2 regions of the Bacillus sp. GW823-FHT06A11 genome follow, and region 2 is predicted to be linked to the other one. Evidence: riboswitches for the same ligand, from Rfam matches in the RefSeq annotation. Region 2 holds a riboswitch; the other holds the start of a gene.
The links. Region 2 has a riboswitch for thiamine pyrophosphate ahead of tenA (thiaminase II). Riboswitches for the same ligand answer to the same signal wherever they lie in the genome.

Region 1: linked by a shared signal. The riboswitch ahead of thiM (hydroxyethylthiazole kinase) and the one ahead of tenA (thiaminase II) in region 2 are both predicted to bind thiamine pyrophosphate.

Annotation. Positions count from the first base shown of each region.
Region 1 covers NZ_JBXAHS010000007.1:104,142-112,197, forward strand. Annotated here, with positions in the region: gene AC1Q8L_RS25335 (endonuclease/exonuclease/phosphatase family protein) at 1-513, shown strand, start outside; gene AC1Q8L_RS25340 (YhgE/Pip domain-containing protein) at 819-3,794, shown strand; gene topB (DNA topoisomerase III) at 3,835-6,024, opposite strand; TPP riboswitch at 6,234-6,346, shown strand; gene thiM (hydroxyethylthiazole kinase) at 6,419-7,228, shown strand; gene thiE (thiamine phosphate synthase) at 7,243-7,902, shown strand; gene AC1Q8L_RS25360 (anaerobic C4-dicarboxylate transporter family protein) at 8,019-8,056, opposite strand, start outside.
Region 2 covers NZ_JBXAHS010000001.1:1,662,595-1,670,650, reverse strand. Annotated here, with positions in the region: gene AC1Q8L_RS08465 (SH3 domain-containing protein) at 1-468, opposite strand, end outside; TPP riboswitch at 738-849, shown strand; TPP riboswitch at 910-1,013, shown strand; gene tenA (thiaminase II) at 1,099-1,794, shown strand; gene AC1Q8L_RS08455 (ABC transporter ATP-binding protein) at 1,763-2,512, shown strand; gene AC1Q8L_RS08450 (ABC transporter permease) at 2,512-3,264, shown strand; gene AC1Q8L_RS08445 (ABC transporter substrate-binding protein) at 3,261-4,262, shown strand; gene tenI (thiazole tautomerase TenI) at 4,273-4,893, shown strand; gene thiO (glycine oxidase ThiO) at 4,886-5,995, shown strand; gene thiS (sulfur carrier protein ThiS) at 6,011-6,214, shown strand; gene thiG (thiazole synthase) at 6,217-6,987, shown strand; gene thiF (thiazole biosynthesis adenylyltransferase ThiF) at 6,980-7,999, shown strand; gene thiD (bifunctional hydroxymethylpyrimidine kinase/phosphomethylpyrimidine kinase) at 8,015-8,056, shown strand, end outside.

The DNA of each region.
Region 1 (8,056 bases), on a different contig from region 2:
ATTATAACGAAGCATAATATTATAAAAGAAGATACGTTCTTTATTTCAGAAAACGAGGATACAACGTATTGGAAAACGCGTAAAATTGTAAGTACAACAATTGCTTATAATGGTAAAGATATAACGTTTTACTCTTGCCATCTCGGTTGGTGGAATGATGAAGAAGAGTCATTCAAAGGTCAAGTTGATCGTTTGATGGGGCGTGTAGATAGTAATAAGCTCGCCTTCTTAATGGGAGATTTTAATAACAATGCTCGCTTGGAAGGCGAAGGTTATGAGTATATGATGCAAAAAGGGTTGTATGACACATATGAATTAGCAATAGAGAAGGATGAAGGAACGACTGTCCAAGGCGAGATTGCTGGTTGGGATGAAAATAAACATAATTTGCGAATCGATCTAATATTGTGTAACCAAAGTAAAAAAGTTCATTCTTCAAAAGTTATTTTTAATGGTACAAACAGAAATGTAATTTCAGATCATTTCGGTGTAGAGGTTCAATTGGATATATAATAGAAGAAATCCTCACAGAGAATAAAAGCTGTGAGGATTTTTTTTAGGAATACAAGTATTTCCAAGAGAAAATACTTGTATTTTTTATGACATTTCATATATATTTGTTATTATTGAATGTAAAACCGATTTGGTCATTTTGTATTCATACTTTCACTCACTTCGTTATATAATGAAGTAAGTGAAAGTTAATGGGAAAAAATAGTACGTTTTTGGTTAATACACGATGTAGAAAGTGATATAATTGCAAAATGTATGTATCATTTTCTAAAGAAGGAAAAATATATAATTAGGTGATAACTTCTATGAAACAGATTTGGCGTATTTATAAGACAGATTTACGGAATGTAGCCAAACATTGGGCTGCAATTGTTATTGTTTTAGGATTAATGATTTTACCATCGTTATATGCATGGTTTAACATTAAAGCTTCTTGGGATCCGTATGGAAATACAAAAGAGGTTCCCATTGCAGTTTCTAACCAAGATGCAGGTTCTAATTTAAGAGGGAAAGATATTAATATCGGGAAAGAGATTGTAGACTCCCTTAAGAAAAACAAAAATCTTGGCTGGAAATTTGTAGATGAGAAACAAGCAATTTACGGAGTTGAGCGTGGGGATTATTATGCAAGTATTACGATTCCAAAAGACTTCTCTGAAAAAATTGCAACTGTTCTGGATGAAAATCCTAAAAAACCAGAACTGGATTACTATGTGAATGAAAAAGTAAACGCAATTGCACCGAAGATTACAGCAAAAGGTGCATCAGGTATTACAGAAGAAATTAGTAAAAACTTTGTTAAAACAGCAAACGGTGAGATTTTTAAAATTTTCAATGATCTTGGAATCGATTTAGAAACAAATTTACCAAGTATCGAAAAAGTAAAAGATCTTGTATTTAAGTTAGAAGCGCAGTTCCCAGAAATGAATACACTCATGGATAAGGCATTAGATGATGCAACTCGAGCAGAAGATGTTGTAAAAGTAGCGCAAAAAGAGTTGCCGGTTGTAGAGAGTGTTATGAATGATGGGCAAGAAGCGTTAGGGAATTTAGATAAATTCTTTGCGAGAAATGATGAAACATTGCAACGTGCTCCAGGAACTATTAAGAATAATTTAATGGTAATGCAAAAAGGTTTAGATGGTGCCGCGGCAATTACGGATTTCTTAAAGAATCCATCATTGGATTTCAATCTGGCACTTCCAGATCCGGCTAAATTCCCAGTGTTACCTAATATAACTCTTCCACAAATACCGCAAATACCAGAGATTCCAGCGTTACCGCAGGTGAATGGTGAGGGGTATAAAAATGTTGCTAAAAATATTGATCAAACTGTAAATAATGTTTTCAATTCTACTCGTGTTGGAACCGCATATGTAAAAAGTGTTATGGATGGTCTTCAAAATAAAGGTGTGGATCCAGCTGTAGCACAGAAAAATGTGCAAGATGCTTCGAAATTGCTCCAAGAGCGTATCGATAGCGTTTCATATTTGATTGATTTCTTTACAACGTTTAAGGAAGCAGCTTCAACGGACTTCGGTAAACAGTTCTTTGGAAACAGAGTGGAAAGTTTAACAGTGCTTAAAAATTCTATGGTGGATGCTAACAATAGAGTTAAGCATGTAGGAGATTTAATTAGTTCTGGCCAAGAAGTTAAACAAGATGTGCGAGATGCTGTAAATCAAAAGTTAGATGCAGTAAATAATTTAGTAAATCAAGCAGAAAAAGATTATAATACAAATTTTGTAGCAGATTTCGAAAAAGCAGTAAGCACAGCTGAACAATTGAAAAACAAAGCTGAGAATGTAAAAGAAGATGCTCAGCAACTAAGAGGTAATTTAAATCAAGATATAAAAAAAGCAAATGAGTTAGTAAATCAAACAAATGAAGCGTTAGACAATGGTAGAGAAAAATATGATAAGGCTGTAAATGATTACAGCAGATTAAAAACAGAGCTTGAAAAAGCCAGAGAAGACTTAAGTAACAAAGGTGTTAATGGATTAGATTCTACAAAAGTAGCCTTAAATGATTTGAATGGGCAGTTCAAAGCAAGTTGGAATTTAGTTAATGACATGATTCCAGTTCTGGAAAGTACAAATAAAGTGTTAGCTGATGTGAATAGTGATAAAAACCTTAATGGTACAATTTCTAAGTTAAATAAAGCAAAAGATGGTTTGCAAAAAGGAATGGATTTAACTGATAAAGGAATTGACGCTATTAATAAAGGTCAAAAACCAGCAGCAGATGTTATTGAAAGTATTAATCAAGTGTCTAAAAGTGTTTCGGGCCAAATTGGTGACATTTTAGCTAAATATGACTCAGAAATCACTCCAAATTTCAATGCAGCAATTGCTCGCACAAAAGAGATGTCTAAAAACACATCTCAAATTTTAAAAGAAGCAGACAAAAAGCTTCCAGATGTTAAAAAATTACTAGAAGATTCATCAAAAGGCTTAGTAGACGGGAAAAAGAAATTAGCAGATATTAAAGCTGAAATGCCAGCTACTGAGAAAAAGATTAAAGAATTAGCAGATAAAATTCGTGATTTTGAATCTGAAGAGGATTTAAAAGACATTATACGCTTATTGAAAAACGATGTTGAGAAGCAAAGTGATTACTTTGCGAATCCAGTAAATTTAAAAGAGAATAAATTATTTGCGATGCCGAACTACGGTTCAGCAATGTCACCATTCTATACAGTGCTTGCATTATGGGTAGGCGCATTATTAATGGTTTCATTATTAACAGTAGAAGTACACGAAGAGGGCGCGAATTATAAGAGCCATGAAATTTACTTCGGACGTTTATTAACGTTCTTAACGATAGGTCTTTCACAAGCGTTTATCGTATCGATGGGAGATATATTCTTACTCGGTACGTACGTAGTCGATAAGTTCTGGTTTGTGTTATTTAGTTTATTTATTGGTGGAGTCTTCGTTTGTATCGTATACTCACTCGTTTCTATTTTCGGAAACGTTGGGAAATCGATGGCGATCATTTTACTTGTACTACAAGTAGCAGGATCGGGCGGAACATTCCCAATCCAAATGACACCAGCGTTCTTCCAAGCAATTTATCCGTTCTTACCGTTCACATATGCAATTAGTGCAATTCGTGAAACAGTAGGCGGAATGCTATGGGATATCGTAACGCGAGATTTACTTGTGTTAAGTGCTTTCGTAGTAGTTATGATTGTTGCTGCGTTATTACTGAAAACACCAATTAACAAATCAAGTGAAAAATTTGTTGAGAATGCAAAAGGAAGTAAAATTATTCACTAAAATAAAAGGTTCCTACCGATAGAGGTAGGAACCTTTTTGTTTAATCAAATTTTAATTTTTTTAATGCGTCTGCGAACGGGTTATTTAATGGTTCTTCTTCTTTTTTCTGTTGTTTCATATATTTTTGAACGTCGCGTTTATCGGCTTTGTTTCCAGATTCTTTTTTACGTCGCTCTTGGAATGTTGATAATTTCTCACGATAGCCACATTTACATGCGAAAATTTGGCCTGCACCTTCACCACGTAATTCTAGTTTCTTCTTACATTGTGGACAGCGAGCGTTTGTTGTACGAGATACATTTTTACGATGACCACATTCACGATCTTGGCATACGAGCATTTTTCCCTTTTTGCCGTTTACTTCTAGCATTGGTTTACCGCAATCTGGACAAGACTTCGTTGAAATGTTGTCATGTTTATATTTTTTATCACTCGATTTAATTTCAGAAACAATTTCTTTCGTATAGTTCTTCATTTCAGAAATGAATACTTCTTTTTTCAGCTTACCTTTTGCGATAGCCTCAAGTTTTTGTTCCCATTCACCAGTTAGTGTAGGGGATTTTAACTCTTCTGGTACTAAATCAAGTAACTGACGGCCTTTTGAAGTAATATGAATATCTTTGCCACGTTTTTCAATTAAGAACGAATTGAATAGCTTGTCGATAATATCAGCACGTGTCGCTACAGTACCTAATCCACCAGTCGATTTTAACGTATCAGCAAGTTGTTTATTTTGCGTATCCATATATTTTGTAGGATTCTCCATTGCTGAAAGTAAAGTTGCTTCATTAAAGCGTGCAGGTGCTTTCGTTTGGCCTGATGTTTGCATAAGTAACTTTACAGTTAATGTATCGCCCTTTTCAATGTGAGGCAGAAGCTGCTCTTTTACGTCATCAGTTACATCATCGTCTTCAAATCGATTTTCGTATACTTCCTTCCAACCAGCATGTAAAATCGTTTTTCCACGTGCAATGAACGTTTCACTACCAACTTTGGTACGTAATGTTAGTTGCTCGTATTCGAATGCTGGGAATAAAACAGCTAAGAAACGCTTTACAACTAAATCATAAATTTTGCGTTCTTTATCTGTGAATGCTGAGAAGTTAACGTATCCTTCTGTTGGAATAATCGCATGATGATCGCTTACTTTACTATCATCAACAAATGATTTGTTAGGTTTGATAGGCTTTTGTAATACTTTATGTGCGAAGGGACGGTATTCTCCAACACCACATGCTTTTAGACGTTCTGGAAGTGTTCCAACGATATCAGATGAAATGTAGCGTGAATCTGTACGAGGGTACGTTAGTACTTTATGCTGTTCATACAATTTTTGCATAATATTTAATGTTTCTTTAGCAGAGTAACCGAACTTTTTATTTGCATCACGTTGCAATTCAGTTAAATCGTAAAGACCAGGAGAGAATGACTTCTTCTGTTTCTTATCAATTTCCACAACAGTAGCATTATGTTTATCTAAACTTTTTACAATACCATCGATTTTTTCTTTATTAAAACTACGGCTATTGCCATTTGCATCTTGCCAAGTAAGTTTGAGCTTCTCCATTGTTTGAGCTTCGATGCCGTAGTAAGTTTGAGCTTTGAAGTTCTTTATTTCATCCTCACGACTAGCAATCATAGCGACAGTAGGCGTTTGTACACGGCCACAATTTAACTGAGCATTAAAGCGAGTTGTTAAAGCACGAGTTGCATTAAGACCGATATACCAGTCAGCTTCTGAACGCGCAACTGCTGAAGCATATAAATTGTCATATGCCTTACCTGGTTTTAAATTTGCAAAACCATCTTTAATTGCTTTATCGGTTACAGAAGAAATCCATAAACGTTTGATTGGTTTATTTAGCTTAACTTTATCGATAATCCAGCGTGCGACTAATTCCCCTTCACGTCCAGCGTCTGTTGCTACAATAATTTCATTTACATCTTTTCTAAGTAGCTGACTTTTTACAGCATTAAATTGTTTACCAGTTTGTTTAATAACCGTTAATTTCAAACGCTCAGGTAGCATCGGTAAATCTTCTAAATTCCACTTTTTATATTTCACATCATAACTTTCTGGATCTGCTAATGTAACGAGATGACCTAAAGCCCAAGTTACAATATATTTATTACCCTCAAGATAGCCGTTTCCTTTTTTATCACACTTCAGTACACGAGCGATATCTCGTGCAACGGAAGGTTTTTCAGCGATTACAACGCTTTTTGACATATTAAAAACATCCTTTCAAATTTCCATAAGTTAAATATAGCATACATCTTCTTGAGATTCAGTTTCGCTCCATATTTGAGCTGTTTTTAATGGAGTGAACAAAATCCCAACTGATTAAAGTTTCACTTTATCAGTTGCTTCTATATTAAATAGAAAAGTAAAGAACTTGTTATTTTACTAGAATAAGAGTAGACTTTGAAGTAGATGAATAAGAAACACATGGGAGTTTGTGGATACAAACTGAGAGTATGGCTACTAGTCCGTCATTGACCATTTGAACCTGTTGGATAATGCCAGCGTAGGGAGAGTGTAAAAGCACATGTTCAGGCACTTTGCGTACGCGCAAAGTGTCTTTTTGTGTATCTCCCATCATTATAGTTAGGAGATGAAAAGGATGAATATGAAAGAAATTAGTAAAGTAGTGGATTTGGTGAGAGAATCTAATCCACTCGTTCATAATATTACAAATGTTGTTGTAACAAATTTTACTGCTAACGGTTTGTTGGCACTTGGGGCATCGCCTGTAATGGCGTATGCAAAAGAAGAAGTAGCAGAAATGGCGAGCATTGCTGGAGCGTTAGTATTAAATATGGGGACACTTCGTTCTGAAGAAGTAGAAGCGATGTTACTCGCGAGTAAATCAGCAAATGCGAACAATGTGCCAGTACTGTTTGATCCAGTTGGTGCAGGAGCAACTTCGTATCGAACAGAAGTTGCGAGACATATTCCGGCTGAAATCGATTTAGCGATTATCCGCGGAAATGCAGCTGAAATAGCAAATGTTATTAATGAAAAATGGGAAATTAAAGGGGTAGACGCTGGTACTGGAAAGGGCAATGTTGTAAGCATTGCAAGGCAGGCAGCAGACGAATTGAATACAGTTGCGGTCATTACTGGAAAAGAAGATGTTGTTACAGATGGAGAGCGAACTGTTCTTATTCGAAACGGTCACCCTATTTTAACGAAAGTTACGGGAACAGGGTGTTTACTAACTTCAGTAATAGGAGCATTTGTAGCAGTTGAAAAAGATTATGTAAAGGCAACTGTAGCAGCATTAACGTTTTATGGTGTAGCTTCGGAACTGGCAGCTGCTAAAACAGTAGAAAAAGGGCCAGGTAGTTTCCAAATTGAATTTTTAAATCAATTAGCGAATACAACTTCAGCTGATATAGAGAAATATGGGAAGATTGAGGAGTTAGAGTAAGGGGGATGAAACACATGATGCGCATTGAAACAAAGAAAATGTCTAACCTATTGCAAGTGTATTTTATTATGGGAAGTAATAACTGCACGAGGGATCCTTTAGCTGTATTGAAAGAAGCGTTAGATGGTGGAGTGACACTTTTTCAGTTTCGCGAGAAGGGGGAAGGTTCTTTAATCGGAGGAGATAGAGTGCGCTTTGCAAAAGAATTGCAGACGCTTTGTAAGGAATATAGTGTTCCTTTCATTGTAAATGATGATGTAGAATTAGCCATTGAATTAGATGCAGATGGTGTTCATGTAGGACAAGATGATGAAGGGATTACATCTGTTCGTGAAAAAATGGGAGATAAAATTATCGGCGTATCTGCTCATACAATTGAAGAAGCACGCTTTGCAATCGAAAATGGAGCAGATTATTTAGGCGTTGGACCTATTTTTCCAACGAGTACGAAAAAAGATACGAAAGCGGTTCAAGGAACGAAAGGATTAGCTTATTTTAGAGAACAAGGAATTACAGTGCCAATCGTTGGTATTGGTGGGATTACAATTGAAAATACAGCGGCAGTTATAGAAGCGGGTGCGGACGGTGTTTCAGTTATTTCAGCAATTAGTTTAGCTGAATCTGCGTATGAAAGTACGAGAAAATTAGCTGAAGAAGTAAAGAGAAGTTTGTAGAAAAGGACATGTAGTATTTTAAGTGCTACATCGAGAAGTAGACTGCCCAAAAAATTTAAACAAACATTTGATTAAAAAAGCACAAACCTTTTTAAATAAGGGTTTGTGCTTTTTCTTTAAAACATAATAGAAATTAAAAGCATTCCAATGCCGA
Region 2 (8,056 bases):
ACCCGTTTGGCCATTATGTGATATTTTATACCATTCGCCTTGATCTTCTTGAACGGTAATAAACTTGCCATTTGGTAATACATCTAAAATGGAAGATTCTAAATTAGGTTCAGAGCGAACGTTTAATGCATTAGCATTGACGATGTATTGATCATTAGATTGAAGTTTGTTTTTTAGTAAAATAGCATCTTTTTGTACATAACCTACTTTATTATGAACAGATACTTTATACCAACCATTAGTTGTTTCAAGGATGTTCACTTTTGTATTAAAGCGAATTGTATCAATTGATGTGCTTTTTACGTTATCTTCTGTATGTAATGCTACTTGATCGACTTTGACATACCCAGTTTTAACATTAGATAATTGTTCAGCGTTTGCTTTTTGTACATTTGTTTCACCCATAGAAGGAAGTAAAGAAGCAATCGCTACAGTAGTTGCTGTTAAAGCCGTAGCTTTCATATTCATGGAATAGAGACCTCCTCTAGTTGTATAGTTGTAATTTTATTATAGTATAAAGATATAATATAGTGGGTGTATTCACATAAATGTAATATGAAATCAATATAAAAATAAATTTTTTGAGGATAATGATTCCTTTTTATACAATTAATTTGGGTTTTATTTTCTAAAATAGAATGTATGTATTGTATAACTTCAATATTTTGTTGATAATTAAGAAAATTAAAACAGTTGATGATGTCTTATTAGGGTGTTATACTGACAGTGATAATTTTATAGTTTGCTAGGAGAGCTGGTGTTGCCAGCTGAGAGTAGGCCGTAAGCCTTTGATCCTTTTTATTACCTGATCTAGATTATGCTAGCGTAGGGAAGCAATTCGGACACTAACAATGAGTCCCCGTTTCTTTGCGTATAGAAACGGGGCTTTTTTATTTGAAAATTTCATATTGAAACCACTAGGGGTGCTTGATTTGCTGAGAGAGGAATAATCCTTAACCCTTATAACACCTGATCTAGGTAATACTAGCGAAGGGAAGTGGAACATCGAATAAATGTATAATTTTATTTGCTGTAACCACTTCTTATATATAGAAGTGGTTTTTTATTTAGATACATATATTGAAAGGGGATAGAGAAATGAAATTTTGTGATAGATTATTAGAAACTGTGCAACCGGTTTGGGAGATGAGTCATAATCATCCGTTTGTAGTGGGTATGGGAGATGGCACGTTAGAAAAAGATAAATTCCAGTATTATATTATTCAAGATTATTTATATCTGCTAGATTATGCAAAGTTATATGCGATTGGTGTTGTAAAAGCAACGAATCCACAAGTAATGGGAAAGTTCGCTGAACAAATTGATGGGATATTAAATGGCGAAATGACAATCCATAAACAATATGCAAAAAGACTTGGAATTTCTATAGAGGATATAGAGTCTGCGAAACCATCTGCTAAAAATTTAGCTTATACAAATTACATGATGTCTGTATCTCAAAATGGCACACTTGCAGAATTAATAGCAGCGCTTCTTCCATGTATGTGGAGCTACTGGGAAATTGGAAAGCGTTTAAATGATATTCCTGGAGCAAGAGATCATGAGTTTTTTGGTGAGTGGATTCAAGGATATAGTTCGGAAGAATACGGTAATCTTTGTATTTGGTTAATAGATTTATTAAATGAAATGGCAGTTGGAAAGTCTGAGAAAGAACTAGATAGATTAGAGGAGATTTTCTTATATTCCAGTCGATTTGAATATTTATTCTGGGATATGTCCTATCGTAAGGAGATGTGGGGATTTGAGGAGCAAGAACATACTACAGTTTCATAATGTTTCTTTTCATTACGATGAGAAAGCAATCATCCATGAATTAAATGCTTCTATACATGAGAAAGAGTTTGTCAGTATTATCGGACCGAGTGGATGTGGGAAAAGTACTTTATTTCGCCTTATTACAGGCCTAGAGAAGGTAAGTATTGGAAAGATAGAACTGACAGAAACAAAGCACCATCCTGTAGGATATATGCCGCAAAAAGATATGCTTTTGCCGTGGAGAACAATTATTGAGAATGCTGCTCTGCCGCTAGAGTGCCAAGGTGTACAGAAGAAAGAAGCACAAGTAAAGGCAAAGGAACTGTTATATAAATTTGGTTTACAAGGATATGAGACAAAACATCCGAAAGATTTATCTGGTGGTATGAGGCAACGCGTATCTTTTATCCGAACTTTGTTAACGGGCGGGGAGATATTGTTATTAGATGAACCGTTTAGCGCGTTAGATGCTTTAACGAAGGCCTCTTTGCAAGAATGGCTGTTTGAACAATGGCAAGAGTGGGAAAAAACAATTTTATTCATTACTCATGATGTTGAAGAAGCGTTATTTCTTTCGAACCGAGTTTTAGTAGTGGAACAGCAGCCGATAACGACTTTGACTGAGCGGATTGTACCACTTGATCATAACAGAACACGAAAAGATTTATATAAACCGGAAGTATTAGCGCTGAAAGATGAGCTTCTTAGTATGTTACAAAGGCAGGTACTTGTGTGATGAACCGATTGAAAGAATTAGTTCCTGCTATTACACTTTCTAGTATTTTACTAGCTGTGTGGGAAATAGGAGCAAGAATTGTAGATGAGATGTACATTTTACCGTCACCGTCTGCGATTGTAATGAAGATATGGAAACTAAAAGACATATTATTTACGGTTCATTTACCTGCAACGTTATACGTCGTTTTAATAGGTGTTGTTATTTCTATCGTATTAGGTGTAGGGCTAGCGATGTTAATGAATGCGAGTACATGGATGGAAAGAGCATTTTATCCATTATTAGTTGCTTCACAAACGATTCCGATTACTGCGCTTGCTCCGCTATTTGTTTTATGGTTTGGATACACAATTTGGAGTAAGGTTGTTGTCACAGTTTTAATTACGTTTTTCCCGATTGCGGTCAATACGTATGATGGACTGCGTAGTACAAAAAAAGAATGGGAGGAGCTCTTAGTTACATATGGAGCAACGAAAAGAGATATTTTTCTTAAATTAAAGTTGCCGTCTGCTCTTCCTTATTTTTTCTCAGCTTTAAAAATTGCAGTTCCGCTTAGTGTTATCGGAGCAGCAATTGGAGAATGGCTCGGTGCACAAGCTGGACTTGGATATTTCAGTAAGAGAATGATGACGCAGTTAGATGGAGCTGGCGTATTTGCACCCATTGTATTGTTATCATTATTAGCTATTTTCTTCGTCGTACTTATTTCCATATTAGAAAAGAAATTCATTAGTTGGAGGAAGCATTCATGAAATTTTTAAAGCGCATCTTTGTGTTTACATTATTAATTGCAATGATTACAGGATGTTCGAGTAATTCAGCATCAGAAAAAAGTAAAAAAGAGAAAGAAATAACAGTCATGTTAGATTGGTATCCAAATGCGGTACATAGCTTTATTTATGCAGCAATTGAAAAAGGATACTTTAAAGAAGAAGGTGTAAAGGTAAATATTAAATTCCCTTCTAATCCGACTGATCCATTAACATTGGCAGCAGCAGGGAAGGTGACAGTTGGCTTGTATTATCAGCCAGATGTTGTTATGGCAAGAGCAAATGAGCAAATTCCAGTGAAATCAATTGGGGCTGTCGTACGTTCACCATTAAATCATGTCGTATCGCTGAAATCAGCGGGTATTCAATCACCGAAAGATTTAGAAGGAAAAACAGTAGGATATTCTGGAACACCTTTAAGTGAGATGTATTTAAAAACGATGGTAAAAGAAGCTGGTGGTAATCCTGATACAGTGAAAGTAGTTGATGTTGGATTTGATTTAGTACCAGCCTTAATTACGAAAAAAGTGGATGCGGTAACAGGGGCATACATTAATCATGAAGTACCGGTTATGCGTCATGAAGGCCATGAACCAGCTTACTTTAATCCAGCTGATTACGGAGTACCGAACTATCATGAACTTGTGTTTGTAACAGGTGATAAAACGTTGAAAAAAGATAAAGAAGCGTTGCAAGCTTTCTTACGTGGTACGAAAAAAGGCTATGATTTCATGAAGAAAAACCCAGATGAAGCATTGAATATTTTATTAAATCATCAAGAAAAAGAAAACTTCCCACTTGTGCCAGAAGTTGAAAAGGAAAGTATGAAAATTTTATTAGAGAAGATGGAAACGAAAGATGAGCCATTTTTATCAGATTCAAAAGAATCTTGGGAGAAACAAAATAAATGGCTGAAGGACAAAGGAATGACGAAAGAAACCGTTCCAGCCGATGAACTATTCGAAAATATTTTAAAGTAGGCGAATGAATATGAAAAATGAGCTCCACGTAATCTCAAATGGCCATATGCCATTCGAAGAGTTAGTGAATGTAGCGATGCAAATTGAGAGTGAGATTGATTATTTGCATATTCGTGAGCGTGAGAAGAGTACGAAGGAGTTATATGAAGGTGTGGAAAGTCTTTTAATGGAAGGCTTTCCGGCTTCTAAAATTGTCATAAATGATCGAATTGATATTGCAATTTTATTAAATATTCCTCGTGTTCAACTAGGGTATCGAAGCACAGATGTAAAGTCAGTGAAAGAAAAGTTTTCGTATTTGCATGTCGGTTATTCTGTGCATTCGCTAGATGAAGCGATAGTAGCATTTAAAAATGGAGCGGATTCACTCGTTTATGGTCATGTATTTCCGACAGATTGTAAAAAAGGTGTGCCAGCGAGAGGGCTTGAAGAAATTTCTGACATTGCAAGGTGTTTATCTATACCGATTACAGCAATTGGAGGAATTACTCCAGAAAACGCAGTGGATGTCCTTACTAACGGTGTAAGCGGTATAGCAGTTATGTCCGGAATTGTAAGTAGTAGTGACCCGTATAGCAAAGCGAAATCTTATAAGGAATCAATAAGAAAGTGGGCGGAAAAACATGTGTGAGAAGTATGATGTAGCGATTATTGGTGGTGGTGTAATTGGTAGTTCAGTTGCACATTTTCTAGCAGAAAGAGGACATAAAGTAGCGATTGTAGAGAAGCAAAGAATTGCATCGGAAGCTTCAAAAGCAGCTGCTGGTCTACTTGGTGTTCAGGCAGAATGGGATGCGTATGATCCGCTATTTGAACTTGCTAGAGAAAGCCGAGCTATATTTCCACAACTTGCAACAGTTTTACGTGAAAAGACGGGTATTGATATTGGATATGAAGAAAAAGGAATTTATCGTATTGCTCAAAATGGAGATGAGAAGAAAAGAATCCTTCACATTATGGATTGGCAGCAAAAAACAGGTGAAGATTCCTACTTTCTAACGGGAGACCATGTGCGGGAAAAAGAGCCGTATCTATCCGAATCCATTATAGGAGCAGTATATTATCCGAAAGACGGTCATGTTATTGCATCAGAGCTTACGAAAGCATTCGCACATTCTGCGGCAATGTCAGGTGCTGATATATATGAACAGACAGAAGTATTTGATATTCGTATTGAAAATAATAAAGTGACTGGAGTTATTACAAGTGAAGGTATTGTCACATGTGAGAAAGTCGTTATTGCAGGAGGTTCATGGAGCACGAAGTTACTCAATTATTTTCACCGCGATTGGGGTACATATCCAGTTAAAGGAGAAGTGGTTGCGGTAAGAAGTAGAAAACAACTTTTAAAAGCACCTATTTTTCAAGAAAGATTTTACATTACTCCAAAGCGCGGTGGACGTTACGTAATTGGGGCAACAATGAAGCACCATACGTTCAATAAAACTGTGCAGCCAGAAAGTATAACTTCTATATTAGAGCGTGCTTATACAATATTGCCAGCTTTAAAAGAAGCAGAATGGGAAAGCGCGTGGGCAGGATTAAGACCACAATCGAATCATGAAGCTCCTTATATGGGAGAGCATGAAGAAATAAAAGGTTTATATGCTTGTACGGGCCATTATCGGAACGGTATTTTATTAAGTCCTATTTCTGGCCAATATATGGCTGATTTAATAGAAGGAAAGCAAGAGAATCATTTGCTAGATTCCTTGCTTTCTAGAAGAGTTTAGAAAGGGGATGGAAGTTTGAATTTAAAAATTAATGGTAACCAAATTGAAGTGCCAGCGAGTGTAAAAACAGTAGCTGAGTTACTTACACATTTAGAGTTAGATAACAGAATTGTTGTAGTAGAGCGTAATAAAGATATTTTACAAAAAGATGATCATACAGATACATCTGTTTTTGATGGAGATCAAATTGAGATTGTAACTTTCGTAGGAGGCGGTTGATTATGTTGAACATTGGACCATTTTCATTTCATTCTAGACTTTTATTAGGTACAGGTAAATTCCCTGATTTTGACGTACAGCAAAAGGCAATTGACGTTTCTGAAGCTGAAATTTTAACGTTTGCAGTACGTCGTATGGATATCTTTGATGCAAAGCAACCTAATTTATTAGAGAAACTTGATGTGAAAAAATATACGTTATTACCAAATACAGCAGGGGCAAAAAATGCTGAAGAGGCTGTTCGCATTGCAAAATTAGCAAAAGCGTCTGGGCTTTGTGACATGATAAAGGTAGAAGTTATTGGTGATGATAGAACGTTATTACCGGATCCGGTAGAAACGTTAAAGGCATCTGAAATGTTACTGGAAGAAGGATTTATCGTACTTCCGTACACATCTGATGATGTTGTATTAGCACGTAAATTACAAGAGCTTGGCGTGCATGCGATTATGCCAGGAGCATCTCCAATCGGATCAGGACTTGGTATTGTAAATCCATTAAATTTGGGCTTCATTATTGAACAAGCGACAGTACCAGTTATCGTTGATGCTGGTATTGGTAGCCCAGCTGATGCGGCATTTGCAATGGAATTAGGAGCAGATGGCGTGTTATTAAATACAGCTGTATCAGGAGCAAAAGATCCTATTAAAATGGCGCAGGCAATGAAACTAAGTATTGAAGCAGGCCGTTTAGGATTTGAAGCAGGTCGTATTGCACGTAAGCGCTGTGCAACTGCAAGTAGTCCTTTAGAAGGAATGAGCGTAGTTGAATAATCGATATTCTCGCCAAGAACTATTTTCTCCAATTGGAGCAGAAGGGCAGCAAAGGATAAGAGAAAAGCATGTACTTATTATCGGTGCAGGTGCATTAGGTAGTGCAAATGCAGAGATGTTTGTAAGAGCGGGTGTTGGCAAGATAACAATTGTTGACCGTGATTATGTAGATTGGAGTAATTTACAAAGACAACAATTGTATGCAGAGAGCGACGTAAAGAATAATCTCCCAAAAGCTATAGCGGCTAAAAAACGTTTAGAAGAGATTAATAGCGATGTAACAATAAAAGCTCTCGTTCAAGATGTAACAGCTGAAGAGCTAGAAGAACTTGTTACAAACGTTGATGTAATTATTGATGCGACTGATAATTTCGAAACACGCTTTATTGTGAATGATATAGCACAAAAATATTCTATTCCATGGATTTACGGTGCATGTGTAGGTAGTTACGGTCTTTCTTACACAATCATTCCTAGTAAAACACCATGTTTATCATGTTTATTGCAGTCGATTCCGCTTGGCGGGGCAACATGTGATACAGCGGGTATTATATCACCTGCTGTATCTCTTGTCGTTTCTCATCAAGTAACAGAAGCTCTTAAACTGTTAGTAGAAGATTACGAATCACTTCGAGATGGGCTTGTATCGTTTGATATGTGGAAGAATGAGTATTCATGTATGAATGTGCAAAAGCTTCGCCAGCATAATTGTTCTTCATGCGGAGAGAATGTATTATATCCGTATTTAAATAAAGAGAACACATCAAAAACAGCAGTTTTATGCGGGCGAAATACAGTTCAAATTAGACCACCTCATAAAGAGGAAATGAATTTTGAACAATATAAAGAGTTGCTGGAAGGTCGCGTGAATGATTTAAATGTAAATCCATATTTACTATCATTTTCTGTTGAAGACAAGAGGTTAGTCGCCTTTAAAGATGGCCGTGTGCTCGTACATGGAACGAAAGATATAAGCGAAGCAAAAACGATTTATCATCGCTATTTTGGATAGAAAAGGATGAGTGGGATGAAAGTGAATAAAGCTTTAACAATTGCAGGGTCTGATAGC